DNA from 4 places in the Buttiauxella cochleicola genome. Region 3 is predicted to be linked to each of the others. Evidence: predicted binding sites of a transcription regulator. Region 3 holds the regulator's gene; each other region holds the start of a gene.

Region 1 (7,947 bases), on a different contig from region 3:
GAAGATGCCGGACTGCTTACTGAAGCGGCCGCCAATGCGCTGTTAAAAACGCTTGAAGAGCCGCCAGCGAACACCTGGTTTTTCCTGGGTAGCCGCGAACCGGCTCGTTTACCCGCCACGCTCAGAAGCCGCTGCCTGTACTGGTATTTGACTCCACCGGATGAAAATTTTGCCCTTGCCTGGCTGGCACGGGAAATCACGCTTGATAACGCACAATTGCGTGCTGCGTTACGTTTAAGTTCTGGAGCACCAGCAGGCGCTTTGGCGTTGCTGCAACCCGAGCAGTGGAAACATCGGCAGTTGCTGTGTGACAAACTCAATGAGGCCTGTGCCACTAAAAACATGCTGGCGTTATTGCCCGCGTTAAATAGCGATGATGCAGCTGTCCGTGTTCACTGGTTATGCTCTCTTTTGGTTGATGCACTAAAATGGCAGCAAGGGGCTACAACTTGGTTGACCAATGATGACCAACACACATTGGTAGCAAACCTTGCCTCCAGCGCAACCCCTGCGATGCTACAAGCTATACTGCATAGTTGGTTTTCATGCCGTGAAACACTGTTAAGTGTTGTGGGTGTGAACCGAGAATTAATGCTGACTGAACAATTGCTCACCTGGGAGCGTTTAATGCAACCGGGTGCTGTCCTTCCTACCTTCCATCTTTAAAGAGTATTTGTATGTTCCTGGTTGACTCACATTGCCATCTTGATGGCCTCGATTATCAATCCCTACACAAAAGCGTCGATGATGTCCTGGAAAAAGCTGCCGCGCGCGATGTGAAGTTCTGCCTTGCAGTTGCGACGACGCTAGAAGGTTATCGCGATATGCGTCAGTTGGTGGGCGAGCGCCAGAACGTAGCTTATTCGTGTGGTGTACACCCGCTAAACCAGGCCGAAGAATATGATGTTGAAGAACTTCGCCGCCTGGCCGCAGATCCGGGTGTGGTGGCAATGGGGGAGACCGGGTTGGATTATTTCTATACTCCGGAAACCAAGCCACGCCAGCAGGAATCATTCCGCCATCACATTCAGATTGGCCGCGAGCTTAACAAACCAGTGATTGTTCATACCCGTGATGCTCGTGCCGATACCCTGGCCATTCTGCGCGAAGAGAAAGTGACAGACTGCGGTGGGGTACTACACTGTTTTACGGAAGATAGAGAAACTGCTGGAAAATTGCTCGACATGGGCTTTTACATCTCTTTCTCCGGCATTGTGACCTTCCGCAATGCTGAACAACTCAGGGATGCGGCGCGTTATGTGCCACTGGATCGCATACTGGTGGAGACTGATTCACCTTATCTTGCGCCAGTACCGCACCGCGGCAAGGAAAACCAACCGGCAATGACGCGCGATGTAGCGGAATATATGGCGGTACTGAAAGGTGTTTCACTTGAGGAGTTGGCCGTTGCGACGACAAAAAACTTCGCCACTTTGTTCCATATTCCTGACTCCCGCTTGCAATCCGCATGATAAATCAGACTTATTTTAAAGCTCGTAATTAATTATCTAAGCGAGTAAAGTTCACCGCCATAAAAATGGCGGTGAAGGCTGTTTTTGTAACATTCAGATACGCATAATGTAAACTTATGAAAGTTTTTCACTGGGCTGTTTGAGAAACGTGATAGCCGTCAAACAAACTTTCTTCGATTTATTTTACTCTGCGTAATAAATCAAAAGGCACTTAGATGCCTGTTAATGGGCTGGATCTCCCCCCAGACCGATGCGCATAACGCGTAAAAAAAAGCACAAATACTCAGGAGCACTCTCAATTATGTTTAAGAATGCATTTGCTAACCTGCAAAAGGTGGGTAAATCGCTGATGTTGCCAGTATCCGTACTGCCTATCGCAGGTATCCTGCTGGGCGTCGGTTCTGCAAACTTCAGCTGGCTGCCAGCAGTGGTTTCTCATGTTATGGCGGAAGCGGGCGGTTCAGTATTCGCCAACATGCCGCTTATCTTTGCTATCGGTGTGGCGTTAGGCTTCACGAATAACGATGGCGTTTCTGCGCTGGCTGCTGTAGTCGCTTACGGCATCATGGTTAAAACCATGGCAGTTGTTGCACCGTTGGTTCTGCATCTTCCTGCAGAAGAGATCACCGCAAAACACCTGGCTGATACCGGTGTTCTGGGCGGGATCATCGCGGGTGCGATCGCGGCCTACATGTTTAACCGTTTCTACCGTATCAAGCTGCCTGAGTATCTGGGCTTCTTCGCCGGTAAACGTTTCGTGCCGATCATCTCTGGTCTGGCTGCGATCTTCATGGGCGTTGTGCTGTCCTTCATCTGGCCTCCAATCGGTACGGCTATCCAGACCTTCTCTCAGTGGGCTGCATACCAGAACCCGGTTGTTGCGTTTGGTATCTACGGCTTCATCGAGCGCTGCCTGGTACCATTCGGTCTGCACCACATCTGGAACGTTCCATTCCAGATGCAAATTGGTGAATACACCAACGCTGCAGGTCAGGTATTCCACGGCGATATCCCACGTTATATGGCAGGTGACCCAACTGCGGGCAAACTGTCTGGTGGCTTCCTGTTTAAAATGTACGGTCTGCCTGCTGCGGCTATCGCAATCTGGCACTCAGCTAAACCTGAGAACCGTGCAAAAGTCGGCGGTATCATGATCTCCGCTGCGTTGACCTCGTTCCTGACCGGTATTACCGAGCCAATCGAGTTCTCCTTCATGTTCGTCGCTCCAATCCTGTACCTCATCCACGCGGTGCTGGCAGGCCTGGCGTTCCCAATCTGTATCCTGCTGGGTATGCGTGACGGTACTTCGTTCTCACACGGTCTGATTGACTTCATCGTGCTGAGCGGTAACAGCAGCAAATTGTGGCTGTTCCCAATCGTTGGCTTGTGCTACGCGGCTGTGTACTACACCGTGTTCCGTGTGCTGATTAAAGCGCTGGACCTGAAAACTCCAGGTCGTGAAGACGCAACTTCAGAGACTACGACCACTTCCACAAGCGAAATGGCACCAGCTCTGGTTAGCGCTTTCGGCGGTAAAGAAAACATCACTAACCTGGATGCGTGTATTACCCGTCTGCGTGTTAGCGTGGCCGACATTTCTAAAGTCGACCAGGCTGGCCTGAAGAAATTGGGTGCAGCAGGTGTAGTTGTAGCTGGTTCAGGTGTTCAGGCAATCTTCGGTACTAAATCCGATAACCTGAAAACTGAAATGGATGAGTGGATCCGTAACAGCTAAGAAGTCGTTGGGGAGAACTGAGGGAGGCCATTGGCCTCCCTTTTTTATTGCCATCACATAGCCGTCATATTTCAAGTCGCAGGGGTGTTGGCTGCGTTCTCTCACCCCGGTCACTTACTTTAGTAAGCTCCGGGGATTCGTTCTCTTGCCGCCTACCTGCAATCTGAATTATTTAGGCAATATTGTGGAAATTAATTTGCTTTGTAGGGCGGATAACTTGCGTCATCCGCCATGGAGAAGACTAGAAAGCGTAATTAGCGCTTACAGAGAAGTTGCGTGGTGCGCCGTAGACGATGGAACGGCTGTCGATGTTGGTGTCGTAAGTTTTATCGAACAGGTTATCGAGGTTCGCCTGCATGGAGAATGCTTTTGTAACCTGATAACGGGCAAACAAATCAACCAACGCATAACTGCCTTGTTCCGAACGGAAAGTACCACCCGGTACTGGAACATCCGCCCACACATGATCTTGCCAGTTAACACCACCACCCACTGTTAGCTCGCGCAGTGTCGGGATGCGGTAACTGGTGAACAATTTAACTGAAGTGCGAGGCAGGTTAGGGTTAACCGCTTTACCATCGCTGTCTTCTGCAACATAGCGTGTTGCACCAAATGTCATCTGCCAGTCATCAGTCAGCGCGCCGTTGATCTCAAACTCCACACCTTTACTTACGGTACCATCAGCTTCACGGTAGGCTGTCTCACCGTTGCTGTCTGGAATTACCATGCCGGTCGATTGCGCGAGGTTATCTTGCTCAATACGGAAGATGGCAAGAGACGTGGTCAGGCGGCTATTCATCCAGTCTGATTTCACACCTGCTTCATAGTTATTACCGGTGATGGGGGTGAGGTAGTTGCCTTGCTCATCGCGTTCGGTTTGCGGCTTAAAGACTGAGGTATAGCTTGCGTAAGTTGACCAGTCATCATTGATATCAAACACCACACCGGCGTAAGGCGAGGTGTTATTTTTTTCAAGTTCCTGGGTCAGGGTATGCAGGTTGTATTTGGTATAACGTGCGCCGAGGATCACGTGCAAAGGGTCGGCTAGAGTAATACGAGTCGCCATATAAGCAGACTTCTGGCGAACCGTATCTTCCTGAGCGAGACTCAACGGCGTCCAGTTGGTTTCCGGGAAGTTACCGTCATAGTCATTGTAATTACCTAGCTGGGTATCGCTGATATTTTCCCAGGAGCTGTAATAGGTGTTGTTCTGTTTGGTATAGCTGGTGCCAATCATTAGTTCATGCTGGCGGCCAAAGAGCTCATAAGAGCCATTGGCAAAGGTATCGAGAGCATCAACTTTGCGTTTACCTGTGTTGTAACCCGTGCCACCCACATAGGGGTAGGATGCGCCATATGGGCTAACCATCATGCCGCTGTTCTTATCTACCAGTCCATCCAGGTAAAGCTGCTTACTCTCGAGGTCCATTTCCGTGTGCGTACCGTTCACCGTGAGCTGCCAGTCATTGCCCAACTTTTGCTTCAGAGTGACGAAGGTGCGCTGCGATTCTTTGTCGTTGTAAGCCCATTCAGGGGCCGTGCTGTAACTGCGATCCGGATCAGTTTTGCTGCCATCGGTGTTCCAGCGCGGAATGCCACCCCAGGTCGGGCTGTTAACGTTGGTTTCCTGATAGTCATAACCGACTGAGAAACTGGTGGCCTCGGTCAAATCCGCATCGAGCACACCATAGAAGAATTTTTTCTTCTGATTGTAGCGGTCAAGCCAACTGTCGTTATCCTGGTAACCTGCAACCATGCGGCCGCGAACATTACCGTTGTCGGTCAGTGGCGTAGACATATCAGCAACATAGCGCTGTTTATTCCAGCTTCCATACTCTGCCGAAACGTTGGTCTGGAATTCACGGCTATCGGCATGTTTACGTACCATATTGACGGCGGCTGAAGGGTTACCGGAACCGGTCATCAGGCCATTAGCACCACGGACAACTTCAATCTGCTGATACATCGCGGTATCGGTCAGGGCGTCGCCCAGGTTCCAGCGCGATTCAAACAGCGTTGGGATACCATCGACCATGTAGTTGTCTATTAAAAATCCGCGCGAGTAGAAGTTGCTACGGTCGGAGTCGGCAACACTTTCGGATATACCCGTGGTGTTTCTCAGTACATCGCCCAGTGACTCCAGATTCTGGTCCTGCATGCGCTGTTCGCTGATGATGCTAACGGACTGCGGAATATCACGCGGTACCAGCAACATTTTCGTCCCGCTGGTGGTGGTTTTAACACTGTAATCCTTATCTTCTATATCGGGTGTATTGGACACCGAGTTTTCGACAACCAGCGTTTCTTCTGCATTTTGAGTGGCGGAGAAAGCGGTAGAAGGAAGGAGTGCGAAAGCAATACAGGATGCCAGCATAGAAATAGCGCTGGCAGGTGCGCGCTGCCCATCCCTGGTAGAAATGGTTAAAGACATCTTAAAACCCTTATGAATTGTTGGAGGTTGTGTCTCAGTGCCAAAGGAGTCCGGTCACGGAGTACATTGATTGTTTGCGATTTTACATATGTCATACGAATGAAAATGCAAATGAGAAATATACTCATTCATTGATAGGCTGTAAACATATGTTACAGCCCAAATGAAATATCGTTTTAATCACGAGAAGTGCAGGGTTTACGAAAGATCTGAGAAGCTGGTTGCCCAAAGAGTGATAAAGAAATAATGGGTTAAGGTTGAAAGAGCACGAGTAACTCGCTCATACTCTTACGTTATGCCTTTAAGCCTGTGCGCGCAGTGGCTTAAACGAGCAAATAGCCAGCAATTAATGAATAAAGGTAACGTCATGGCCGAAGAAACTATTTTCAGTAAAATTATTCGCCGCGAAATTCCGGCAGATATCGTTTATCAAGATGAGTTAGTTACTGCATTCCGTGACATATCTCCGCAGGCTCCAACCCACATCCTCATTATTCCGAACATACTGATCCCAACAGTGAACGATGTCACTGCCGAGCATGAATTGGCGCTGGGGCGCATGTTGACCGTTGCTGCAAAAATTGCTGAGCAAGAAGGGATTGCTGAAGATGGCTATCGTCTGATCATGAACTGTAATCGTCATGGCGGGCAGGAAGTCTATCATATCCACATGCATCTGCTGGGCGGTCGCGTGTTGGGGCCGATGTTGGCGCATAAAGGATAAGTTGATGAAAAATAACCCGCTGTTAATGCTATTAGCCGTCGTTGTGATGGCAGGGTGTAGCTCTAAACCTGCTATCCCTGTCAACGATGGGCAAACGCTGGTCATGGAGGCATCTGTGCTGGCGGCGGGAGTCAGTGCTGAAAAGCCTGAAATTTCAACTGACAAGGGCGCCACTGTTTCTCGCAGCCAGCTATATAATGAACAGTCTAACCCAGTCATCATCAACTATCGTTTCTATTGGTATGACGAAAAGGGTCTTGAGATTCATCCTCTCGAGCAGCCGCGTACGATTACGTTACCAGCGAAATCAAGCGTTTCGGTGTCATCCATAGCCAGTTATCCAGACGCACATAAAGTTCGTCTTTCTCTCTCTTTGTAAGGGGTGAATTTTGATTAAGGGAATCTATCGTTATCTGGTTATTCTCGCTGCGGCGATGATTTTATCCGGGTGTATTAACCGTGGTGAAGCGCCTGCACCTGTGGAAGAAGTAAAACCTGTTCCGCAGCAACCAGTAGAGCCGCAACCAACTGTTCCAACAGTGCCAACTGTACCCACTCAGCCAGGCCCGATTGAACAACCACAGCCAACCATTCCTGCGACACCAAAAGTGCGCAGCTACGATTGGGGCAGCACCATGCAGCCGATGGTTGGAAAAATGCTGCAAGCCGATGGTGTGACAGCTGGTGGAGTCTTACTGGTGGACAGCGTAAATAACCACACTAATGGTTCACTGCAAACCAGCAAAGCGACAGAAGCACTACGTGGTGCGCTGGAAAACAATGCCAAATTTACCCTTGTTTCAGCACAACAGCTTTCGCTGGCGAAACAGCAATTAGGGCTATCACCGCAAGACAGCCTTGGATCGCGCAGTAAAGCGATTGGCATTGCCCGTAATGTTGGCGCGCAATACGTGCTCTACAGCAACGCCAGCGGTAATGTGAACGCCCCGACGCTGAAAATGCAGTTGATGTTGGTACAAACTGGCGAAATTATCTGGTCAGGAAGCGGTGCTGTACAACAAACTCAATAATTCGACACTGCAACGTGTGATTGAGAAATACCTTCCGGCGGCTCAGGCCGCCGGTTGCTTTTCTCATCTTCAGGGATTAAGCGGCGGCAGTCTGCATTTCACCCTTGGTAGGAAAGAGTATGTTGCCCGGCATCAGCTTGCGGCGCCAATGCCTGGGGTTTCTCTCAGCAGGCAATATCGGGCACTGAGGCGTATTCCGACCGGAATAGGGCCTCAGCCCGTTTGTCTGGCAGAAGGCTGGCTTATTGTTGAATGGCTGAATGGGGAGGTGAAATCGGAACTCCCCTCACTGCAAGCGCTCACTTCATTGCTGTATGATTTGCATCGTCAACACTGTTTTGGCTGGCGAATCAGTCTGTTGCCATTGCTTGAGCATTATTGGAAAAATGCCGCATCAGAACGAAGAAGTTTGCTCTGGTTGCGGTTGTTGAAACAAATGAAGCGGCAGGGTGAACCGAAGCCACTGCGTCTGGCACCACTGCATATGGATGTGCATGCCGGAAATCTGGTAAATCAGCCGGACGGTATCAAGCTTATCGACTGGGAATATGCCG
Region 2 (7,947 bases), on a different contig from region 3:
GTTTCTTTGGTTGTAACCACATTTTGTTCCGATCTCACGGCTTCCGAACGGGCATCGTTGGCTCGTGCCTCTGCCTGGGATTGCTGTTCTGATTTGCCTGCAATAGCGATCGCTTTATTTTGTTGCGCAATTTCGGTGACTTGCTGTTGGTCAATCTCTTTGATACGAATTTCTCGTTCGGCTTCAACCTTACGAGTCCGAACCATCTGCTCTCTTTCGATTTCACTTTCCTGGATCTGGCGTTCAGAGAGAATACGGCTTTGCTCCGCTTCCCGATGACGCTCGGCTTCGAACACCGCGATTTTAGCGTTTTGCTCAGCTGTACGGGTTTTAATCTGCTGTTCTTGTTCGAGCGACATAAAAGATTCTTGCTGCGTAATTTCGAGCTTACGTGACAATGCGTCACGGTTTTTCTCGCGTACAGCGACTTCAACATCCTGCTCGACTTCGTTTCTTTCTCGGCGCCTGCGTTCTGTTTCTTGAGTGAGCTTGGTCAGGCCTTCGGCATCAAAGGCATTATTAGGATTAAAATGTTCTTTCTCAGTTTGGTTGAAGTTAGTCAGGGATACACTTTCTAACTCCAGACCGTTTTTGGTAAGGTCTTCTGCAACAGTGTTCTGAACGCCCTGGACAAAGTTTTCGCGGGTGTCCTGGAGTTCATGCATCGTCATTTGCGCAGCGGTAGCTCGCAGCGCATCGACGAATTTATCTTCTACCAGAATGCGTAAATCTTCGGGAGAAAGTGTGCGTTGACCTAATGTCTGAGCAGCGGTGGCAATACCTTCTTTTGTCGGTTTGACTCGAACAAAGAATGCAACCACGACATCGACACGCATGCGATCTTTGGTAATTAAGCTGTCTTTCATCGCCCGGCTAACTTCAAGCTTTAGGGTGTTCATATTAATGACGATGATTTCATGGAAAACAGGCAGCGTAATGGCTCCCCCGCTCATCACAACTTTAAGACCGCCAAGCCCGGTTCTGACAAATGCCTGTTCCGCAGAAGCGCGGTTATATAATCGGGCAAAGATCAAACCGATTATAAAAAGCGTGACCACGACACTGATGGCAGTAACAAGCCACAAGGGCATGGAATTTATTCCTTCAAACATATCTCTTCCTTTTCTAAATTAAAATATCAGGCCAGGGGTTTTTCTCGGCCAAATAGCGTGTGCTCGTTAAACGTTCAATAATGATTATTCTGTCTCCTGAATGCAGTTGGGTTCCTTCTTCAGGTTCAACAAGTAAATAATGTATCTGCCCAAATTTATCTTTCAGCCTTGCTTCGCAAGGTTTACCTGCAATGGCGAGGGAGCCGGTAACGAATGCCAGGCATCCTATAAAACTTTCTTCTGAAACTGCGCTGCTTTCATCATGTGGTAACCAAGGGGCCAGTTTTATGCCCAAAGTATGGACCAAAGGACATGTGAGTATCAGGCTGAAAATAGAAACTAAAAAGGGCGAGAGAGGGGAGCCGAAGAATGTGATTATACAGTATTGACTACAGACGCCGATAAGCCCAAAACATCCCAGTACAAGGCATAGTACGACCATAAGGGGGATTCGACCTACGTTCAGATAGTCTAAAAATTGTATAGCCGGGGATTCATGAGTACTGATATGGATGTGCTCAAAATGAGCATCCAGCGCGCCCGATAAATACCATCCTAAAAGAAGTGAAATAAGCTCAGCAATACCCAGAAGAATTAATATGGTGAAGGCACATAAAAAAGGGCTGTAGTCATACGTAAGTAAATTCATGAGTGGAAATTTCCCTTTTTATAATATTCGCATAAGTTATAAATTAATTTAATACATAAATAATGTGAATTATAAAATTACGATGCGAATGAGTACTGGGAAAATATAGCCTTGGAAAGGCGCGGGTCAATCTTTTCTGAGGCAAACGAAGCTAATATTCAGAAGTTTCGCAACTAATTATGCGAATTAATCAAGGGATGAGAATCAGGAATACGCTCCCTGATGAAAAGGGAGCGAATTTTTACATCTGCGGTTCAGTTGGAGGAGTAACTTCCGGTGCCTGAACGCTACGATTCTCAAGCTCGGTTAAACGCTGCTCCAGTAAAGCCAGTTTTTCTCGGGTGCGCAGTAGCACTTGAGTCTGCACATCAAACTCTTCACGGCTCACCAAGTCCAGGCGAGTTAACTGCGACTGCAAAACCTGGCGAACTTTTTTCTCGACATCATCCCCGAATTCACGAATCCCTTTCGGCATTGACTCGTGGACCTGGCGTGCGATCTGTTCAATTTTTTTCGGGTCAATCATAGCGGCTTCCATAATCTTACGGGATTGTCTGCCTTAATTGTAATGCCTGCATGGCTGGTTAGAAACCCGAAATGTTATAAGGTTTGCCGTTGCCAGAGAAAATCATCGGCGTTATAGTAAGTCTGCTTATTCTCAGGGCGGGGTGTAACTCCCCACCGGCGGTAAATCAGCGAACGCTGAAAGCCCGCGAGCGCTCCAGAGCAATCTGGAGGTCAGCAGATCCGGTGTAATTCCGGAGCCGACGGTTATAGTCCGGATGGGAGAGAGTAACGACTAAGCTCAAGCTTTTAAGCCTGCTCACGTTATTTTTATAGCTCCTAAGACTGCCCTGATTCTGGTAACCATAATTTTAATGAGGTTTTTTTACCATGAATCAGACGCTCCTTTCTGCATTTGGCACCCCTACACAGCGCGTAGAACACGCTCTTGAAGCACTACGTGAAGGCCGCGGGGTTATGGTTCTTGACGATGAAGATCGCGAGAACGAAGGTGACATGATTTTCCCTGCGGAAACCATGACCGTTGAGCAAATGGCTCTGACCATTCGCCACGGTAGCGGTATTGTTTGCCTGTGCCTGACTGAAGAACGCCGTAAACAACTCGAATTGCCAATGATGGTTGAGAACAACACCAGTGCTTATGGCACCGGGTTTACTGTGACTATCGAAGCTGCAAGTGGTGTAACTACCGGTGTTTCTGCTGCAGACCGTATTACGACTGTGCGTGCCGCGATTGCTAATGGCGCAAAACCAAGCGACCTGAACCGCCCGGGCCATGTGTTCCCGCTGCGTGCTCAGCCTGGTGGCGTGTTAACGCGTGGTGGTCACACTGAAGCAACCATTGATTTGGTAACGCTTGCTGGTTTTAAACCGGCTGGTGTTTTGTGTGAACTGACCAACGATGATGGCACCATGGCGCGTGCACCTGAGTGCATCACCTTTGCTCGCCAGCACAATATGGCTGTTGTAACGATTGAAGACCTGGTGGAATACCGCCAGTCTCACGAACGCAAAGCAAGCTAACTAGCGAGCTAAAAAGCAAAAAGCCCGGTTATTACACCGGGCTTCTTTTTTAGCCGATTCCGTTGCTTTGCAGCAGCGTCAGGCTAAACCCCATCACCGCCATACCGCAAAGCACACCGTAACTTGGATTGTTATGTGGATCGATTTCTTTAGCGAGTGGCATTAGTTCATCAACTGACAATGCCACCATAATGCCTGCTACGGCGGCCATAATGGCAGCCATTAAAACTGGCGAAATCATCGGGCCTAAAATCAGCCAGGCGAGTACACCACCGAGAATTTCCGCAAGTCCCGAAATCCCTGCCCAGAAGATGGCTTTGCGTTTTGAACCCGTAGCCGCGTAGACCGGGCCCGCCACGGCCAAACCTTCAGGAATATTGTGCAATGCTACTGCGAGCGCAATCCCCATCCCTAATTCCAGGTTACTACTGGCAGTTACAAACGTTGCTACCCCTTCAGGGAAGTTGTGCAGGCTAATACCCAGCGTCAGCAGCAATGCGGTGCGGCGTAAATTACGCGGCTGTGGCTTGCTGTCCATCAAATCTTGCGGATGCGCATGGGGTAGGGCGCGATCGAGTGCGAAGTAGCCCAGCAAACCCAGCATAAACATGCCATAACCCAGTACCGGCGACATTCCCTCGGTATGGAGTGCGGCAGGCAGCATCTCCATTAAAGAGATAAGCAGCATAATGCCCGCTGCAAAGCCGAGGGAAAATGCCAGCACACGGTTTGATGGCTTCTGGCCGAGCACGCCAAGAAAAGCACCAATGAAAGTGGCTCCCCCTGCTAATAGGGTCAGGATCAAGGGTACTGACATTTATCACTCCTTTTGATAATGATTCTCATTCATATTAATGGGCGATGTGATAAAAATCGAGAGCCAGTTGAGAAGCTTTACACATCGCTTACATTCAAATTTCCTGAAGATCTTCATCATTCTTATCTGAGTTCTTCATAGCGTAAAAGCGCGTACTGTAGTTTTCATAAACTGAATGACCCGATTAAAGGACACCACCATGACAACTCAACGAATGCCTGCGCTCTTCCTCGGACACGGTAGCCCAATGAACGTGCTGGAAGATAACCAATATACCCAAGCCTGGCGCCATTTGGGAGAGACGTTACCGCGCCCAAAAGCTATTGTGGTGATATCTGCACACTGGTTCACTAAAGGCACGGGTGTTACGGCAATGGAAACGCCAAAAACTATCCATGATTTTGGTGGTTTCCCACAGGCTCTCTACGATACTCATTATCCGGCACCGGGTTCCCCTGAGCTGGCACAACAGTTGGTCGATTTGATGGCCCCCGTTCCGGTGATGCAAGACAAAGAAGCCTGGGGGTTTGACCACGGCTCCTGGGGTGTACTTATTAAGATGTACCCTAATGCCGATATTCCAATGGTGCAACTCAGTATCGACAGCACGAAACCGGCGGACTGGCATTTTGAAATAGGCCGCAAGCTGGCGACATTGCGCGATCAGGGCATCATGCTCATTGCCAGTGGTAACGTGGTTCATAACCTGAGAACTGCGCGCTGGCACGGTGAAAACACGCCATATCCGTGGGCAGAATCATTTAACCAATACGTTAAAGACAATCTCACCTGGCTTGGGCCGGTAGACGAACACCCATTGGTTAACTACCTGGAACATGAAGGTGGATCGTTATCTAACCCAACAGCGGATCACTACCTGCCACTGTTATATGTTCTCGGGGCATGGGATGGTAAAGAGCCAGTTACACTGCCGACAGACGGTATTGAGATGGGATCGTTGAGTATGCTTTCTGTGCAGATTGGCTAACTTACCCGTCATACTTCAACTTGCAGAGGTGTTGACTACGCTCACTCACCCCAGTCACTTACTCATGTAAGCTCCTGGGGATTTGTTCTCTTGCCGTCTACCTGCAAGCTGAATTATTTAGGGTAAGAATATGATGCTAGTTTCGAGTATTTTTATATTTACTCTACAAACACATGCGGATAGAAGCGCGAAAGATCCTGAGTGATCAGCTCGCGATCTTCACGAATGCCAATACCTGCAGGTTGATCGTTGATAAGCCAGCTACCGATCAGCACATAACTGTCGCCAAATTTAGGCAACTGATAGAATTCCTGCACGATCATGCCTTCTTCACCGTAAGGGCCATCGACACGGGCAATTTCTTCGCCGTTTTCGATGATCTTCACATTTGCACCTTCCCGGGAGAAGATTGGCTTCACCACGTATTTATCCATCGCCGGATAGTTATCTTCGGCGAAATAAGCAGGCAGCAAGTTTGGATGATCCGGGAACATTTCCCACAGCATTGGCAGCAATGCCTTGTTGGAGATAATGCTCTTCCAGGCAGGCTCCAGCCAGCGAACGCCAGCATCTTCGAGTTTGGTGGAGAACACTTCACGCAGCATGAATTCCCATGGATAGAGCTTGAATAGGTTACTGATAACCTGATCCTGCAAATCGGTGAACTGGCCTCTCTCGCCCAGACCGATATCTTCCATGTAGACGAATTCGCTCGCCACTTCTGCTTCAGCTGCACAATCTTGCAAATACTGAACCGTGCCGCGATCTTCTGTGGTGTCCTGGCAGCAGGCGAAATGCACCAGATTGAAGCCGTGTTGCTGTTTTAATTCAGCAAAACGTTCAATCAGCTTCTCTTGCAGGCTGTTGAACTGATCGCTTCCTTCAGGCAGATTCCCTGCCTGAACTTGGTCTTCAAGCCAGATCCACTGGAAGAATGCCGCTTCGTATAACGAAGTTGGGGTATCGGCGTTATTTTCCAGGAGCTTAGGTTCACCCACGCCATCCCACGCGATATCCAGACGGGAGTAGAGAGACGGCTGCTGCGAACGCCAGGACTGGCGCACAAATTCCCAGGTGTGTTTCGGGATGCGGAATTTGGCCAGCAGCTCATCACTGCTCACCACTTTTTCGACAACTTTCAGGCACATCTGGTGCAGTTCAGCGGTGACTTCTTCCAGGCGTTCAACTTGAGCGAGCGTTAGCTTGTAATATGCGTCTTCACACCAGTACGGCTCGCCATACATGGTGTGAAAGTTAAAACCGTATTCAGTGGCTTTCTCGCGCCAATCCGGGCGCTCAGTAATCGCAATTCTTTCCATAATTTCTTAGCCACCCATGGAGCGAGAAGAACCTGTTGCGCTGTTACTGCGCTGCATAGTTGATTGTTTGGCAACTGAGTCACCGAAACCGCCACGAGTCACTGTACTGGTGGTTGCAGGTTTTGGTGCCATGGCAGTTTTTGGAACTGTCGCGGTACGGCCAGGTGTGGCTGCACCATAGCTTTTGCCGGTGGCATCAGCATATTTACCGTAAGCCGGGCTTGCTGGATTTTTAGAGCTAAACAACGGTTGCTGCGCGAAACCCGCACCGCCGCCCATCAGGCGACCCATCATGTAGCCTGCCATCAGCGGCATCCAGAAGCTGCCACTTTGTTGTGGCTGAGCCTGAGCTTGTTCACCAGCCATACTGGCTTGTGCAGGGGCTTGCTGACATTGGCCTTCACCAAACTCAGCAATACATTCTTCGCGCGAAGCGTATTTCGGTGCGGTACGTTCTGCTTCTTTCAGCGCGTTGTTAAAGGCAGTAGTACATTCAGCACTTTTACCAGGGTTGGCCTGCGAGCAGTCATCCGCGTTTTGATACATGGAAACTGTTTCGTCATTTTGTTCGCAACCGGCAAGCATAAACACAGCGGTAACGGCCAGTGCGACCGGCGTTAAATGGCGAGCGTTCCAGCTTTTGCGGAACGATGCGTGATTTATGATTTTTGTCCGTTTCATTGTTCTGTCCTGAGCCCAAAGGAATGAAGCTAATATTGCGTTTAGAATAGGGGATGAATGGTTGAAATTAAAGCGATGACGGCTGTTTGGAGGGAGATCTTTACTTTGCCTTACGTTCACGTGCGTAAGTTGTGACGGGGGCATGTTGTCATGCCCCCGAAATACATGATCAGTTACCGAATGGGTTAGCTGATTTTTTGTTTGTTGCAGTGACCGGAGTGGCTTTTGCTGGTGTTGCCGTCTCAGTGGTTGCGGCTGTATCAGCGGAGTAACCATCTGCGCGAGCATTCTGGTCTGGCGTTTCTGGCGCGACGCTTTCGGCAGTAGTTGGTACTGGTTTGCCTAATGTGCCGTTCAACGCAATCAGATCTTGTTCGTTAAGCGTACCCAGAGCTGATTTAATATTCAGCTGGTTGATCAGGTAGTTATAACGAGCACTAGAGAGCTGTTGTTTTGCGTTATACAGCGTAGTCGTCGCATCCAACACATCAACGATGGTACGTGTACCTACGGAGTATCCTGCTTCCATTGCATCTAAAGAGCTTTGGGCAGAGACAACCGCTTGTTTATAAGCGTTGATGGTACTGATAGAGGCGTTAACGTTGTTAAACGAAGAACGAACTGTTTGCACCACGCTACGATGTGCACTTTCCAGTTGCTCACTTGCGCCTACAAAGTTGTATTGCGCTTGTTTCACCTGAGAAGTTACAGAACCGCCGCTATACAATGGCAAAGAGAAATTCAGACCGATTTTATTCTGACCAACACCCTTATCATCGTACGCCTGGCTGGTGGTTTTAGAGCCGCTGTAGTCAGTATCAGAAACACCTGTC
Region 3 (7,947 bases):
TCGGCATTAGGCGAATAGCCCCTTTTTACTAAGTCAATATCTGACAAAAACGCCGCAAATTGCGGCGTTTTTTTTCGCTTTATAATCATTTGCTTAAATAAATCTTCACATTCGCGTTGCGAATTAATGTTATTTACACTTCTTCCTTTCAACTTTTTATGGTCAACCTCGGAACATTAAAAATTCTTATTTTAATTATGTGAGCGCTCTCATGTAGAGTTTTGTATTTTATAAATAGTAATTATCAAGATAAAACTCTCAAGGCATGATTTGTTACAAATACTCATAAATTATGTGCTCTCTGTCATAATATCGGAATGAACTCTTACAAAGTCATTGATAATTCGCGTCGCGAAAAATAGTCTTAAGGGCAGCAGTAATGCGGGCAAATATTCATAACCGCTTTAGCCGTTAGGCATTTTTACTTTTTTTCGCCATAAGGCGTCTTTTAACGTCCGGCGATTATTGATACGTCAAAGAGGAATAATATATGCGTACGTTTAGTGGCAAACGTAGTGCACTGGCGCTTGCAATTGCAGGTGTCACGGCTCTTTCAGGACTGGTAGTCATCCCTCAGGCAAGCGCAGCAGGCTTTGTGGATGACTCAACTCTGACCGGTGGTGTTTATTACTGGCAGCGTGAGCGTGACCGTAAAGATGTTACGACTGATAAATATGAAACTAACCTTGCGCATTCCACCTGGAACGCCAATCTGGACTTCCAGTCTGGTTTCGCCGCTGACATGTTCGGTCTGGATATTGCGGCCTTTACTGCTATCGAAATGGCAGAAAATGGTGATAGCGGTCACCCTAACGAAATCGCATTCTCCTCTGTAAACAAAGCTTACGATGAAGATTTCTCCGGTGATAAAAGTGGCATTAGCCTTTATAAAGCCGCAGCTAAATTCAAATACGGCCCGGTTTGGGCGCGTGGCGGTTACATTCAGCCAACCGGCCAAACCTTGCTCGCACCACACTGGAGCTTCATGCCTGGTACTTACCAGGGCGCTGAAGCCGGTGCAAACTTTGATTACGGCGATTCTGGTGCGCTGAGCTTCTCCTACATGTGGACCAACGAGTATAAAGCTCCATGGCACCTGGAAATGGACAAGTTCTATCAGAATGACAAAAACACCAAAGTTGAATATTTACACTCTCTTGGTGCGAAGTATGACTTCAAAAATGATTTCATTCTCGAAGCGGCATTTGGGCAGGCTGAAGGCTACGTTGATCAGTACTTCACCAAAGCAAGCTACAAATTTGATATCGCGGGTAGCCCGTTAACAACCAGCTACCAGTTCTACGGTACGCGTGACAAAGTTTCTGATGGCAGCGTTAACGATCTGTACGATGGCACTGCATGGTTGCAGGCATTGACTCTTGGATACAGAGTTGGACAGGTTGATTTGCGTCTTGAAGGAACTATTGTGAAGGCCGATGGCCAGCAAGGTTACTTCCTGCAGCGTATGACCCCAACTTATGCATCTTCAAACGGTCGTCTTGATGTGTGGTGGGATAACCGCTCTGACTTCAACGCCAACGGTGAAAAAGCAGTATTTGCAGGCGCGATGTATGACCTGAGCAACTGGAACCTGGCCGGTTGGGCAGTGGGTGCTTCTTATGTGTACGCATGGGATGCTAAACCAAGCTCTAAACCAACCACTGACGGTTACTACGATGCGGATAATCGCCTGAAAGAATCTGCATACAGCCTTGATGCGTTGTACACCGTTCAGGATGGTCGCGCGAAAGGCACGCTGTTCAAACTGCACTTCACTCAGTACGACAACCATTCAGACATCCCAAGCTGGGGCGGTGGTTACGGCAACATCTTCCAGGATGAGCGTGATGTGAAATTCATCGTCATCGCACCGTTCACCATCTTCTGATTCGAATCCGGGCGTGAAAGCGCCCGGTTTTCTTAAGGATATCAAGCATGAAAAAAATCGTACTGACTATGGTGATGGCGTTAGGTTTGAGTGCGTGTGCGCAGCAGCAACCTAAAACGGCTCCGGAAGATACAAAACTAAAGCAAGCGTATAGTGCCTGTATTAACACCGCAGAAGGCAATCCGGATAAAATCCAGGCCTGCCAGAGTGTGTTAAATGTGTTAGGCCAGGAAAAAGAGCACCAGGAATTTGCGAAGAAAGAAACGGTGCGCACCCTGGATTACCAGAACTGCATCCAGGCAACTCGTACGGGTAATGACCAGGCGGTCAAAGCCAAGTGCGATAAAATCTGGCAAGAGATTCGTGCTAACAATAAGTAATCGCTGAATTCAGGCAATAAAAAAACCGGTGAGTTTGTTCACCGGTTTTTTTACATCTGGCATCTGAATCCGATGCCAAAATATGCAGATTACTTTTCGCTGATTTCGTGTGCGTTTTCGTCGGTACGGCAATCACCTTCAGCGCAGTGACCATAAAGGTACAGGCTGTGGTTAGTCAGACGAATACCATGACGAGATGCGATTTCACGCTGGCGGGCTTCAATTGAATCATCACTGAATTCAATAACTTTGCCACAATCCAGGCAAATCAGGTGGTCATGGTGATGCTGTTGTGTAAGTTCGAACACGGATTTGCCGCCTTCGAAGTTATGGCGAGTCACAATGCCTGCATCATCAAACTGGTTTAATACACGATAAACTGTGGCGAGACCAATCTCTTCGCCCATATCAATCAGACGTTTATATAAGTCTTCCGCACTGACGTGATGGTTCACCGGCCCCTGCAACACTTCAAGGATTTTTAATCGCGGAAGCGTGACTTTCAGGCCGGCCTTCTTTAATGCGGTATTGTTGTCAGTCATGCGGAAATTGTCCTGTTGCTTAACGATTCGCTCGGACTCAGGGTGAGCGTTAAGATGAATGCGTCTCATTATAGAACTGCCACTTCTAAATGGGAACCGCAAGTATTATGCATAATCAAGCTAAGAAATGGCGGTTGAGTCGCGATTTGATTGCCTTGTTAGCTATTTTGTCAGGAGTTCATTGTACAGGGACAAACTGAAAAGTTAAAAATTTGTAGCAATTATTTTAATCGGAAATAACTATCAATGTGGCGCAACCTAATAGTTGCGCCACATCTGGAATCAGGCGTTGATGATATCAGCCAGGTTCAGTTCTTCAGAAACTTGTTTGACCCACTTCTGAACACGTTCAGCAGTCAGTTCTGGTTGACGGTCTTCGTCAATCGCCAGACCAACAAAGTGGTCATCGTCTGCAAGACCTTTAGATGCTTCGAAATGGTAACCAGCAGTTGGCCAGTGACCGACGATTGCTGCACCACGCGGCTCAATGATGTCGCGGATAGTGCCTAATGCGTCACAGAAGTATTCTGCGTAGTCTTCCTGGTCACCGCAACCGAACAGCGCGACCAGTTTGCCATTGAAATCAACTTCTTCCAGAGTGGGGAAGAAATCGTCCCAATCACACTGGGCTTCGCCGTAATACCATGTTGGAATGCCGAGAAGCAGAATGTCGAAGCCTTCCAGGTCTTCTTTGCTGCTCTTAGCAATGTCATGCACCTCAGCAACATCTTTACCGAGCTGTTTTTGAATCATCTTCGCGATATTTTCGGTGTTACCAGTGTCGCTGCCGAAAAAAATGCCTACGATTGCCATGAGTAAAATAACCTCTTGATACTTAATGGTATGGTGGCTGCTATTTGGCCACAGATAGGGCAATCATAGCAGAACACTTCGTGGTGCGGAAACTGCTATCGCCCCGGTGTGCACAGACTGCAAAATTGCATACCAGGGCATAGCACTAAAACTAACTGAGATGTTGCTTCAGTTGTTCGAGAAGTATCTCTTCAATCAATTCACTACGACTGATATTGCGCGCTTCAGCCAACTGATTGAGAGCATCTACCGCATCGTTATTGAGCTTTAGCTCCACTCGCTTCAGGCCGCGTACTTTATCGCGCTTGAGCTGGTTGCGTTTGTTGATACGCAATTGCTCATCACGCGTTAGCGGATTGGTTTTTGGTCGCCCCGGGCGACGCTCGTCCGCGAACAGATCTAATGTAGTACGGTCCGTTTGTTCTTTTGCCATGATTAGACTACTGACAGGGAATTCAGGTGGCACGGAGCGGGGTGCTCTGGCGCAATTTAGCGCGCAATCATACATCAGCATGGCTTGCGCGCCAACGCGTTAGCCGCAACTTGCGGCCAGTCGGTTTGTTTTTAATCAGTTTGCTGCGGATTCGTCGATAAAACGATGGATTGCGCGCAAAACAGCATCAGGTTTTTCAGCATGAACCCAGTGACCGGCCCCGGCCACGACGTGCGCACGTGCCTGCGGGAACTGCGAAAGCAACTGGCTACGATGTGATTCATCAACATAAGGAGACGCCCCGCCGCGAATAAATAGCGCGGGTTCATTCCATGCAGGAATGTTTTCCCAGCCGACAATATTCTCATATTGGTCCCACAATACCGGCACGTTGAATTTCCATGCGCCATCGGCAAAGGATTTCAGCAAAAACTGGATGACACCTTCTTCATCAAGATGCTCGCGCATAACGGTCGCGGCCTGCTGGCGAGTTTTAACATCTGCCTCGGTAACTGCATTAATCGCAGCGAAAATTTCATCGTGGCGACGAACCTGATAATCCACTGGGGCAATGTCAATCAGCACTAGTTTATCAATACGTTCCGGGGCAATAGCAGTCAGTGCCATTGCCACTTTGCCACCCATTGAATGGCCAATAATAATGGCTTTTTCAATGCCATACTCGTCGAGCGTTTCAACCACATCTTGCGCCATCGCGGCGTAGTTCATCTCTTCGCTTCGTGGCGATAACCCGTGGTTGCGTAGATCGATTTGCAGTAAATCATGATCCTGCCCAAGGTCACGGGCCAGCACGCCCAGGTTATCAAGGCTACCAAAAAGACCGTGAATAAGGACGATGGGGGAATTACTAGTCGATTGTTGCGCAGTTTGCAGGCGAGCATTCAATTTCATGGCAAAGTTCTTTTTTTTTACTTCGTGTGGTTAGGGTATCATAACGGCATCCTGCCGCACTGCCGCAAATTTCCAGTTTAGTCTGACTTTGTGGTGTGACAAAAGCTTGGCGCTACCCGAGGTTGGGTTTTGTACTTATAATCCCAACAACTTGTATACCCGTCATACTTCAAGTTGCAGGGGTGTTGGCTGCACTCACAAACCCCAGTCACTTACTTTAGTAAGCTCCTGGGGATTTGCTCCCTTGCCGCCTACCTGTAACTCGAATTATTTGGGTCAATTCAGAAAAGATATCGCACTGGATTAAGATGAAAACAATTGAAGTTGATGACGAGCTCTATCGCTATATTGCCAGCCACACGCAGCACATTGGTGAAAGCGCGTCCGATATTTTACGGCGCATGTTGAAATTTACCGCCGGCCAAACTCCAGCTACACCAGCAACTACCGGTCAGACGGCGGCAACTGCTGCACCTGCTCCGGAAGCCAAACCCGTAAATAAAGCACGCGATCGCGTTCGTGCGGTTCGTGAATTACTGCTGTCCGATGAATATGCGGAGCAAAAGAAAGCGGTTAACCGTTTCATGATGGTGCTTTCAACTCTGTATACACTTGATGCTCAAGCTTTTGGTGAAGCGACTGAATCGCTGCATGGTCGTACACGTGTCTATTTTGCAGGTAATGAACAGACGTTGCTGCAAAACGGAAACCAGACCAAACCTAAGCATGTTCCAGGAACGCCATACTGGGTTATTACTAACACCAATACTGGTCGTAAATGCAGCATGATCGAACACATCATGCAATCAATGCAGTTCCCGGCGGAATTGATTGAAAAGGTTTGCGGCACAATTTAACACCTCGCGTCAGAAGGAAAGGCCAATGGCTAACCACCCTCGTGCAGGACAACCGGCACAACAGAGCGATTTGATTAACGTAGCCCAACTGACGGCCCAGTATTATGTACTGAAGCCTGAAGTGGGGAATAGCGAACATGCGGTGAAGTTCGGGACATCCGGTCACCGTGGTAGTGCGGCACGTCAAAACTTCAACGAGCCTCACATTCTGGCGATTGCTCAGGCGATTGCAGAAGATCGTGCAAAAAATGGCATTACCGGGCCGTGCTACGTGGGTAAAGATACCCACGCGCTGTCTGAACCTGCGTTTATCTCCGTACTGGAAGTGCTGGCTGCGAACGGTGTGGATGTCATTGTGCAGCAGGCGAATGGCTACACGCCAACGCCGGCTATCTCTCACGCCATTCTGACGCATAACAAAAATGGCGGTGCACTGGCAGACGGTATCGTTATTACCCCTTCACACAACCCGCCTGATGATGGTGGTATCAAATACAATCCACCAAATGGTGGCCCGGCTGATACTAATGTCACCAAAGTTGTTGAAGATCGTGCCAATGCATTGCTGGCCGCAGGTCTGAAAGACGTGAAACGTATCTCTCTTGATCAGGCGTGGAAAAGTGGCCACGTACAAGAGCAAGATCTGGTGCAGCCGTTTATTGAAGGGCTGGTGGATATCGTTGATATGGCCGCCATCCAGAAAGCGGGCCTGAAGCTGGGTGTTGATCCACTCGGTGGTTCCGGTATCGAATACTGGCAGCGCATCGCCAAACACTACAATCTGGATCTGACGATTGTTAACGATCACGTCGATCAAACCTTCCGCTTTATGCATCTAGACAAAGATGGCGCGATCCGCATGGATTGTTCATCCGAGTGCGCAATGGAAGGTCTGCTGGCGCTGCGTGACAAGTTCGACCTGGCTTTCGCCAATGACCCGGATTACGACCGCCACGGTATCGTCACTCCTGCAGGTTTGATGAACCCAAATCACTATCTTGCTGTTGCGATTAACTATCTGTTCCAGCACCGCCCGCAGTGGGGCAAAGATGTTGCCGTCGGTAAAACTCTGGTGTCTTCCGCGATGATTGACCGCGTGGTTAACGATTTGGGCCGCAAACTGGTAGAAGTTCCGGTTGGCTTCAAATGGTTTGTTGACGGGCTGTTCGATGGAAGCTTCGGTTTTGGTGGCGAAGAGAGCGCCGGGGCATCGTTCCTGCGCTTTGACGGTACACCATGGTCGACGGATAAAGACGGCATCATTATGTGCCTGCTGGCGGCAGAAATTACTGCTGTAACCGGCAAAAACCCGCAGCAGCATTACGACGAACTGGCTGAACGCTTCGGCGCGCCTAGCTACAACCGCCTGCAGGCTTCCGCCACTTCCGCACAGAAAGCGGCACTGTCTAAACTTTCCCCAGAAATGGTGAGCGCAAGCACCCTGGCGGGTGACCCGATCACCGCACGCTTAACGGCGGCTCCGGGCAACGGCGCATCCATCGGCGGCCTGAAAGTGATGACTAAAAACGGCTGGTTTGCGGCGCGTCCTTCCGGTACGGAAGATGCGTACAAAATCTATTGTGAAAGTTTCTTAGGCGCGGAACATCGCCTGCAAATTGAGAAAGAAGCGGTAGAGATTGTCAGCGAAGTGCTGAAAAATGCGAAGTAATTCGTAAAAGTGAAAAAGCGCCGCAAGGCGCTTTTTTTGTATGTGTCGGATGACGCTTCGCTAAAGCATAAATCGATAACCAATCCCCGTTTCCGTCAACAAATGCGCCGGGCGCGCAGGATCGTTTTCCAATTTCTGCCGCAAATGCCCCATATAAATCCGCAAATAATGGCTGTGTTCCACCGCGTTCGGCCCCCAAACCTGGTTGAGCAACTGGCGCTGCGTCAGCACTTTTCCATGGTTATTGATAAGCGTGGCGAGCAGGCGAAATTCAATCGGCGTGAGGTGGATTTCTGCACCATCGCGGGTAATGCGGCGGTTCGCGAGATCAACGCTGATATTTGAAAACTGATAAACCGGGTCGGGCTGCGCAAGACTTGCATGGCGACGTAAGACTACGCGCAGTCGCGCTTGCAGCTCACCAATACCAAAGGGTTTGCTGAGATAGTCATC
Region 4 (7,947 bases), on a different contig from region 3:
ATGCTGGCGAAAGATTGCGGTGAAGAAGAAGCGAATCGGGCAGGGTTTGATGCCGTGCTGCCGCTGCGTAAAAGCACCGGGCCAACGCTCTATTGCTTCCACCCGGCGTCTGGTTTTGCCTGGCAATTTAGCGTATTGCAGCGCTATCTCGACCCGCGCTGGTCGATAACTGGCATTCAGTCTCCGCGCCCGTATGGCCCGATGCAGCAGGCAGAAAACCTGGCTCAGGTGTGCGAAGCGCACCTGCAAACTCTGCGTCAACTGCAGCCGCATGGCCCGTACTATCTGATGGGATATTCATTAGGCGGCACACTAGCACAAGGGATTGCAGCGCATCTTGAAGCTGCAGGTGAAAAGGTGGCGTTCTTAGGGCTGTTAGATACCTGGCCACCGGAAACGCAAAACTGGGCTGAAAAAGGTGCCAACGAACTCGACCCGGCGGTGCTTGATGAAATTAACCGCGAACGTGCGGCTTTTGTCGCCGCTCAGCAGGGGCAAACGTCGGATGCATTATTCCAGGCTATCGAAGGGAACTACGGCGATGCGGTGCGCCTGCTTACCACGGCGCAAAGTGTGCCGTTTGCCGGCAAAGCCACGCTGTTTGTTGCCGAGCGAACGTTGCCAGAAGGGATGGACCCGCAAAAAACCTGGGCACCATGGATTGGCGAACTTGATGTATACCGCCTGGATTGCGCCCATGTCGATATCATTTCCCCAAATGCTTTCGAGGAAATTGGGCCGGTGTTGCAGCGAGTGTTAGCGTTAGATTAAACAAAAGCGGCGGGTAGTTTAGGTTACCCGCCATTTTACTTATGCTGCTCTGGTTTTACGTTCCAGCATTTCTCTGAGCGTCACGATACGACTCATTTCTTCCTGAGTCCGCGGGTCGTTCTGAATTTCCCAGATATCGACATTCGTTTGCAGATTGAGCCAAAATTCCACAGAGGTATCAAACACCTTCGCGAGTCTGAAAGCCATATCGGTTGTCAGTTTGCTGTTGTTATTTAGCAGCTTACTGACGGTGTTGCGATGAACCTGAAGCATCTCCGCCAGATCGTTAATTCGCAGACCTGTAGGTTCGAGATACTCATAAAGAAGCACGTCGCCGACAGAGGTGGGTTTACGTTGTGCCTGGACCATACTTAATCCTTATTGTTTATACCCATCATCCTTCAAGCCGCAGGGGTGTTGGCTGCACTCACAAACCCCAGTCACTTACTTCAGTAAGCTCCTGGGGATTTGCTCCCTGGCCGCCTACCTGCAACTCGAATGCTAATGGCTATATATGATCAGCAAAGTTGAGATTGTGTGCTTTAACGTTAGTACTGATGCTGGTTCGATGTGATTAATCAGATGGACAGTAAAATATATTTCCGCACACTCGCACAGTGCTAGTGTGCGTTTTTGCGAGGTGTTACGCAAACTTTTTAATCAGTTCTTTTCACGCCCGTCCGAGCGGCACCACCAACGGCGTATGCGCGACCGGATCTTCGATAATCATGCAGCGCAGGCCATAAATCGCTTCGATAAGTTCGGGGGTGACAATCTCGGTCGGTGCACCTTCGGCCACAATCTTACCGTCTCGCAAGGCGATTAAATGCGTGGCGTAACGGCAGGCCTGGTTCAAATCGTGCAGCACAGCGGCAAGGGTAAAACCTTGCTTTTGATTGAGATCGCGCAGTAATTCCAGCAAATCAATTTGGTGGCTGATATCAAGCCAGGTGGTCGGCTCGTCAAGCAGCAAAATGGAAGTTTCTTGCGCCAGCACCATCGCAATCCAGGCTCGTTGCCGCTGGCCGCCAGAAAGCGTATCCACGGGTTGATCGGCTAAATCTTCAATGTTGGTCGCTTTTAATGCCCGCTCGACTGCCTGGCTATCCTCTTCTCGCCAGCGTGAAAACATCGGTTGGTGCGGGTAGCGGCCACGTGCCACTAGCTCCGCCACACTAATATCACCAGGTGCTGTGGAATTTTGCGCCAGTAAACCCACGCGCCGCGCCACTTCTTTGGTCGCAAAACGGTGGATTTCATTGCCATCGAGCCAAACCTGGCCGTGCATCGGTTTCATCAGTCGGCTTAACGTGCGCAATAGCGTGGATTTCCCGCAGCCGTTGGGGCCAATAATCGCGGTAAATTTCCCGTCAGGAATGGCAACGGTCAGGCCGTCGGCCACCACATGATTGCCATATCCAAGCCGTAATTTTTCGCCGTGCAGGCGCGATGGAGTGGAAATCTGGCTCATTTCTTACGGGACTCCTGAATCAACAACGCAATAAGATAAATACCGCCGAGGCTTACCGTGACCACACCGACTGGTAATTGATATGGCATAAACAGATGTTGGGCGCACAGATCTGCCGCGAGTAAAAGCGTTGCGCCGCATAATGCGGATTGCAGTAAACCCCAGCGTGAAGTACCGCTTAAACGGCGGGCGATATGTGGTGCGACAAGTGCGATAAACGAAATTGGCCCGGCTAATGCGGTGGCTGCGGCAGTGAGTATCACACCAGTTAGCATTAACAACAGGCGAGAGCGTTCAACCGAAACGCCGAGTGCGCAGGCGCTGTCATCGCCCATTTCCAGCAACCGCATGCGCCGCACTAACAATGCTCCAGCAACCAGCGCCAGTAACATTAAAGGTGCTGCCGGGAAGATTTTCCCCCAGGTTAAACCGTTCAGGGAACCGGCATTCCACAGCCCTGCGGAAATGGCGGTTTCAAGCGAGGCATGTAGCAACAGCCAGGTATTGAACGCCACCAGCATAGCCCGTACGCCAATGCCGATGATTATCAAACGGAAAGTTTCAATGCCGTTTCGCCAGGCGAGCAACCAGACCACCAGTGCCGTCAAAATGCCGCCAACCATGGCGGAGGTGGCAATCGCGGTTTGATGCTGGCCGAACAGCACCATGGCGACCAGAACACCACTCCATGCCCCGGTGTTAAAGCCCATCACGTCCGGGCTGCCGAGTGGGTTACGCATCAGTGACTGGAAGATGGCACCACTCACGCCCAGCGCTGCACCAATCAGCAGCGCCATGACAACGCGTGGCAAACGCCATTCAACGACGACCAGTGAGATATTGCGCGGTGCGGAACCCAATAGCGCGTCAATCACCTGGCTTACCGAAAGCGGTAATACGCCACTGCCCAGGCTCCATATTCCCAGAGTGATACTGAGTAGCAATAAAATCAGGCTGATGGTGATCAGACGAGGAGAAGGGCGGTTCATAATCCTGCTCCTTTGCGGCTGCGGCGTACTAAATAGATAAGCATCGGTGCGCCAATAAACGCGCTCACCACTGAAACGCGCAGTTCGCCCGGAACCAGCATGCGGCCAATAATATCGGCAAACAGCAGTAGAGTTGGGGTGGCAATAAGAGTCACGGGGAGCGACCAACGGTGATCGGCTCCCACCAGCCAACGAGCCAGATGCGGCATCATCAGGCCAATAAAAGCAATTGGCCCGACTGCGGCGGTAGCGCTGCCACACAATAAAGTGATGGCAATTAAACCGAGCAACTGAGTGCGTGCAACTTTACTGCCCAGCGCGGTGGCGGTGTCGGTGCCCATACTCAGGCTATTAAGCGAACGGCTGATAAACAGCGCAATCACGCAGCCCGCTAGCACGGGCAATACAATAATTTTTAGGGTTTCGAGCGTGCGAATATCCAACGTTCCGGCCTGCCAGAAACGCAACTGGTCATAGACTACCGGGTTGAGTAGCGCGATGCCGTTGCTTAAGCCTTCGAGTACCGCACCGAGCGCGACGCCAGCCAGCGTTAACCGTACCGGGCTGAGTTGCCCGCCGCCCTGGCTTCCGGTAAAAGCCACCACCAGTGCCGCAGACAATGCGCCCGCAAAGGCCAACCCGAGTAATGCTATTGGTGATGAAAGACTCCACACAGCCGCCCCCAAAACAATGGCAAAACTGGCCCCGGCATTGACGCCAAGCAGGCCTGGGTCAGCGAGGGGATTTCGGGTCAGCGTTTGCATCAACGCACCGGCAAGGCCCAGCGCGCCGCCCGCAAGAATACCAGCTAGTGTGCGGGGGAGGCGGGCGTCGAGCACGATAGTGCAATCTGCACTTTGGCATTGGCCGCTAAGTGCATTGATAACCACTTCGGCAGGGAGGGATTTGGCACCTAATAACAAACTGAGTATTGCCATTAAAACGAGTAAAAACAGCAAACTCAGCAGGATGAACCAGCGTGACATACGTTGTATATCCTTCACTTCGTAGCCCTACAAAAATCATGTAAAATTAAATGATAGTTATTATCATTATCACTCTTATTTGTTTATGTTAGCATGAGCCGCCTCGCACCCGGAAAGAAAAATTCGCTTTAAGGCCATGTAATGAACCGCAATTCTTTGCTGCTTAATCTCAGTTTACTCAAGACTCATCCCGCTTTTCGCGCTGTCTTCCTCGCCCGTTTTATCTCCATTGTGTCGTTGGGGTTGTTGGGTGTCGCGGTGCCGGTACAAATCCAGATGCTGACAGGCTCCTCCTTGCAAGTGGGGCTCGCGGTGACGCTTACCGGTTCGGCGATGTTTATCGGTCTGATGATGGGCGGTGTGCTGGCAGACCGCCATGAGCGCCGCCGCCTGATTCTTCTGGCCCGTTCTACCTGTGGCGTCGGCTTTATTGGCCTGACGATTAACGCCGCATTACCTGACCCCTCGCTGGCGGCGATTTATCTGCTCGGCGTGTGGGATGGATTCTTTGGCGCACTCGGCGTGACGGCGCTTTTAGCCGCGACTCCTGCGCTGGTCGGGCGTGAGAATTTGATGCAGGCGAGTGCGATAACCATGCTCACCGTGCGCCTCGGTTCGGTGATTTCACCGATGATTGGCGGGCTGCTGCTGGCTTCCGGTGGCGTGGTGTGGAACTACGCGCTGGCGTCCGTCGGCACGTTCATTACGCTGCTGCCGCTGCTGAGTTTGCCAAAACTGGCACCGCCTCCCCAGGCGCGTGAAAATCCGCTGTTGTCGCTGTGGAATGGTTTACGGTTTCTGGTCGGCCACCCGATTATTGGCGGCATTGCGTTAGTCGGCGCATTGCTGACGATGGCAAGTGCGGTGCGCGTCTTGTATCCCGCGCTGGCTGGTCACTGGCAAATGAGTGCCGCACAAATCGGCCTGATGTATGCCGCCGTTCCGTTGGGTGCCGCGATTGGCGCGTTAACCAGCGGGCGCATCGCCCATCACGCGAGCCCAGGCATGATCATGCTGGCGTCCGGAATTGTGTCGTTTATCTCGATTGGCGTTTTCAGCCTGATGCCGGTTTGGGGACTTGGGCTGGCGTGTCTGGCGCTGTTTGGTTATCTCAGTGCGATTAGCTCTTTGTTGCAATACACGCTAATTCAGACGCTTACCCCGGACGGCATGCTGGGCCGAATCAATGGTTTGTGGACAGCACAGAACGTGACGGGTGATGCGATAGGTGCTGCGATTTTAGGTGGCATGACGGTTGTAATGACGCCTGTGGCGGCGGCAAGTTCCGGGGGCTTTGCATTGACGTTATGCGGCGTTGTGCTGGCGATTGTGTTGGTGCAGTTGCGACGTTATCGCCAGGCCGCCCCGGCGCAACCCGAGGCAGAAACAGCTAAATAATCACTTGCTGGCAAACAACGTGCTCATGTGCTCAAGGATTCTTGTTGCACTGTAATAATCGAGACGGAAAGTCTCGATTCCCAGCGCGTAAACGTGTTTTTTCTGCACGGCGGGCAGGTGCGAAAGAAGCGGGTTATTTGCCAGCGCGGTGGCATCTTTCTCATCACTTGCGAACAAGAATAGGCTCTCGCCATTCAAACCTGTAGCAAGGTTTTCACCGCCAAGCTGCACGATGTCGTGACGTTTACCCATGCTCTGGCTGGTATGAATAGCCGCAGGAATTGGCGATAAGGTAAAACCGAGCTGCACTAGCAATTTTCCCTGTGCCGAATCTAACGTCCAAATATTCGCTGAACGAGACGCAGGTGTGTAAACCATCGCTGTGACCGGTTGCGGCGGCAGCTTCATGTGCATTTTGGCTTCGCTTAGCTGCTTATCAAAGCTTGAGATTCTTTCTGTGGCTTGCTTTTCGTGCCCAGTAATCTCACCGAGCTGGGTGAGCAATTGCTGCCAACTTTTATCGTCATAATTGATAACCAGAGTCGGTGCAATTGCAGAGAGTTGCTCATAAAGGGCGAGGGCGGAATCACCGCCAGTGGCACTAATCAAAATCAAATCAGGCATTTGTGCCGCGACGGCTTCAGCACTGGCTTCGCCAATATATAAACGCTGAACGTTACGTTGTTTAGCGACATCTCCCCACTGGCGTAGAAAACCTTGTGAGTCAGCCATTCGATTGCCTGGCGTCGTAGCACCGCTTGCCACTACCGGTGCATCAATTGCCAGTAGGGAACCGGTGAGAGTCACGCTGGTTGAGACAATGCGCTGCGGTGCCTGCTCAAAAGTATGAGGGCCGTGGCTGTCGGTGATGGTGCGTGGCCAGTCGGCAGCGTGGGCAAGGCTGCTCAGGCATAAAACGATAACTGCGGAGAATCTGATTTTCACTCAATAACTTCCTGTTGAAATTTAACGATTGCGGTGGATGCTGCTGGCGCTTATCCACCCTACAAAACTGTTTTGCGTAGGTCGGATAAGCGTTAGCGCCATCCGGCAAGACCGAGCAGCTATTGACACTGCTGTCTTTTCTCTTTAGGTTACGACCCCGAAAAGCAAATGATAATCATTATTACTATCTTTTGTCATGTTTTTACGGAGGACGGATGGAAACGTTACTGGTGCCGCAGCCACAAGAAAAACAGCTAACACCTTGTGCGAATAGTTTTTTCTTTATGTCGCCTTATCGCAGTTTTTCGACCAGCGGCTGCTTTACTCGCCTGGATTGCGCGGCGCTTGATGGTGCAAACCCCCACGGGGACCTGCAAAAACAGCTGCGTGAAGCGTTTGAAAACGCCAAAAAGCACGGTATCGAGAAACCGGTTGTCGTCGGTGCAATTCCTTTCGATCCAAGTCAACCTTCAGCGTTGTTTATCCCCGAAAGCTGGCAGACGTTTTCCCGCTCCCAGATCCAGGCTGGTGCCAGACAAAGCAGAACGGAAAAACCGCTAAATATTGCCGCTCGCAAAGCGATTCCTGAACAAGAAAAATTTATGGAGATGGTGGCTCACGCCGCCGCTGCTACGGCTCAGCCGGATATTGACAAAGTGGTGCTCTCGCGCCTGATTGATATTGAAACGGACGCGCCCGTTGACCTTGATGTGTTACTCAATCGCCTGATTAGCCAGAACCCGACCAGCTATAACTTCCACGTGCCGTTGCCGGATGGCAGCTCGCTGGTGGGTGCCAGCCCGGAATTGCTGCTACGCAAATCGGGCAAGAATTTCAGTTCATTGCCGCTGGCAGGCTCGGCGCGTCGTGATAAAGAAAATATCCCGCGCGACAGCGAAATTGGTGCGCAACTGCTGCGATCCAGAAAAGACCGCCACGAACATGGCCTCGTGACGCAGGCGATGCGCGATGTTTTGCAGCCGCATAGCCAATATTTAACGCTTTCCGATACGCCGGAACTTATCACCACTCCGACGTTATGGCACCTCGCCACGCCGATTTACGGCCAGGTTGAAGACCGCCAGCACAACGCGCTTTCCCTTGCTTGCTTATTGCACCCCACACCCGCTCTGAGCGGTTTCCCGCACGATGTGGCGCAAAAATTGATTGCCGAACTGGAGCCGTTCGACCGCGAACTGTTTGGCGGCATCGTCGGGTGGTGTGACGCTGATGGTAACGGCGAGTGGGTGGTGACTATTCGCTGTGCCCGCGTAGGTGGCAATCAAGTGCGGCTGTTCGCAGGCGCGGGCATCGTTCCTGCGTCGTCGCCGGAATCTGAATGGCGCGAAACGGGTGTCAAACTTTCCACCATGCTCAACGTATTTGG

The links. Region 3 encodes Fur, which represses iron uptake genes when iron is present. Its sites were predicted from a motif close to ATAATAATGAGAACNACTATCAA; they were not measured.
Region 1: fhuE (ferric-rhodotorulic acid/ferric-coprogen receptor FhuE) is a predicted target of Fur. The motif match lies at 5,744-5,766, and genes of this name have one in related genera.
Region 2: zupT (zinc transporter ZupT) is a predicted target of Fur. The motif match lies at 4,139-4,161, and genes of this name have one in related genera.
Region 4: fepD (Fe(3+)-siderophore ABC transporter permease) is a predicted target of Fur. The motif match lies at 4,268-4,290, and genes of this name have one in related genera.

What each region holds. Positions count from the first base shown of each region.
Region 1 covers NZ_JAJSOU010000010.1:112,167-120,113, reverse strand. The annotation lists gene holB (DNA polymerase III subunit delta') at 1-666, shown strand, start outside; gene LVQ79_RS14760 (metal-dependent hydrolase) at 678-1,472, shown strand; gene ptsG (PTS glucose transporter subunit IIBC) at 1,774-3,207, shown strand; gene fhuE (ferric-rhodotorulic acid/ferric-coprogen receptor FhuE) at 3,449-5,638, opposite strand; gene hinT (purine nucleoside phosphoramidase) at 6,006-6,362, shown strand; gene LVQ79_RS14740 (YcfL family putative periplasmic lipoprotein) at 6,367-6,741, shown strand; gene lpoB (penicillin-binding protein activator LpoB) at 6,797-7,393, shown strand; gene thiK (thiamine kinase) at 7,371-7,947, shown strand, end outside.
Region 2 covers NZ_JAJSOU010000018.1:40,662-48,608, reverse strand. The annotation lists partial or broken gene LVQ79_RS19665 (flotillin family protein) at 1-1,112, opposite strand, end outside; gene LVQ79_RS19660 (OB-fold-containig protein) at 1,126-1,761, opposite strand; gene ubiK (ubiquinone biosynthesis accessory factor UbiK) at 2,003-2,287, opposite strand; FMN riboswitch at 2,412-2,559, shown strand; gene ribB (3,4-dihydroxy-2-butanone-4-phosphate synthase) at 2,656-3,309, shown strand; gene zupT (zinc transporter ZupT) at 3,359-4,126, opposite strand; gene ygiD (4,5-DOPA-extradiol-dioxygenase) at 4,326-5,114, shown strand; gene LVQ79_RS19635 (glutathionylspermidine synthase family protein) at 5,273-6,433, opposite strand; gene LVQ79_RS19630 (DUF1190 family protein) at 6,440-7,114, opposite strand; gene tolC (outer membrane channel protein TolC) at 7,284-7,947, opposite strand, start outside.
Region 3 covers NZ_JAJSOU010000007.1:282,392-290,338, reverse strand. The annotation lists gene chiP (chitoporin ChiP) at 491-1,888, shown strand; gene chiQ (ChiQ/YbfN family lipoprotein) at 1,936-2,268, shown strand; gene fur (ferric iron uptake transcriptional regulator) at 2,358-2,810, opposite strand; gene fldA (flavodoxin FldA) at 3,093-3,623, opposite strand; gene ybfE (LexA regulated protein) at 3,775-4,056, opposite strand; gene ybfF (esterase) at 4,192-4,968, opposite strand; gene seqA (replication initiation negative regulator SeqA) at 5,277-5,825, shown strand; gene pgm (phosphoglucomutase (alpha-D-glucose-1,6-bisphosphate-dependent)) at 5,851-7,494, shown strand; gene kdpE (two-component system response regulator KdpE) at 7,555-7,947, opposite strand, start outside.
Region 4 covers NZ_JAJSOU010000003.1:256,517-264,463, forward strand. The annotation lists gene LVQ79_RS05490 (enterobactin synthase subunit F) at 1-771, shown strand, start outside; gene LVQ79_RS05495 (HigA family addiction module antitoxin) at 811-1,140, opposite strand; gene fepC (iron-enterobactin ABC transporter ATP-binding protein) at 1,442-2,242, opposite strand; gene fepG (iron-enterobactin ABC transporter permease) at 2,239-3,231, opposite strand; gene fepD (Fe(3+)-siderophore ABC transporter permease) at 3,228-4,217, opposite strand; gene entS (enterobactin transporter EntS) at 4,359-5,615, shown strand; gene fepB (Fe2+-enterobactin ABC transporter substrate-binding protein) at 5,616-6,560, opposite strand; gene entC (isochorismate synthase EntC) at 6,776-7,947, shown strand, end outside.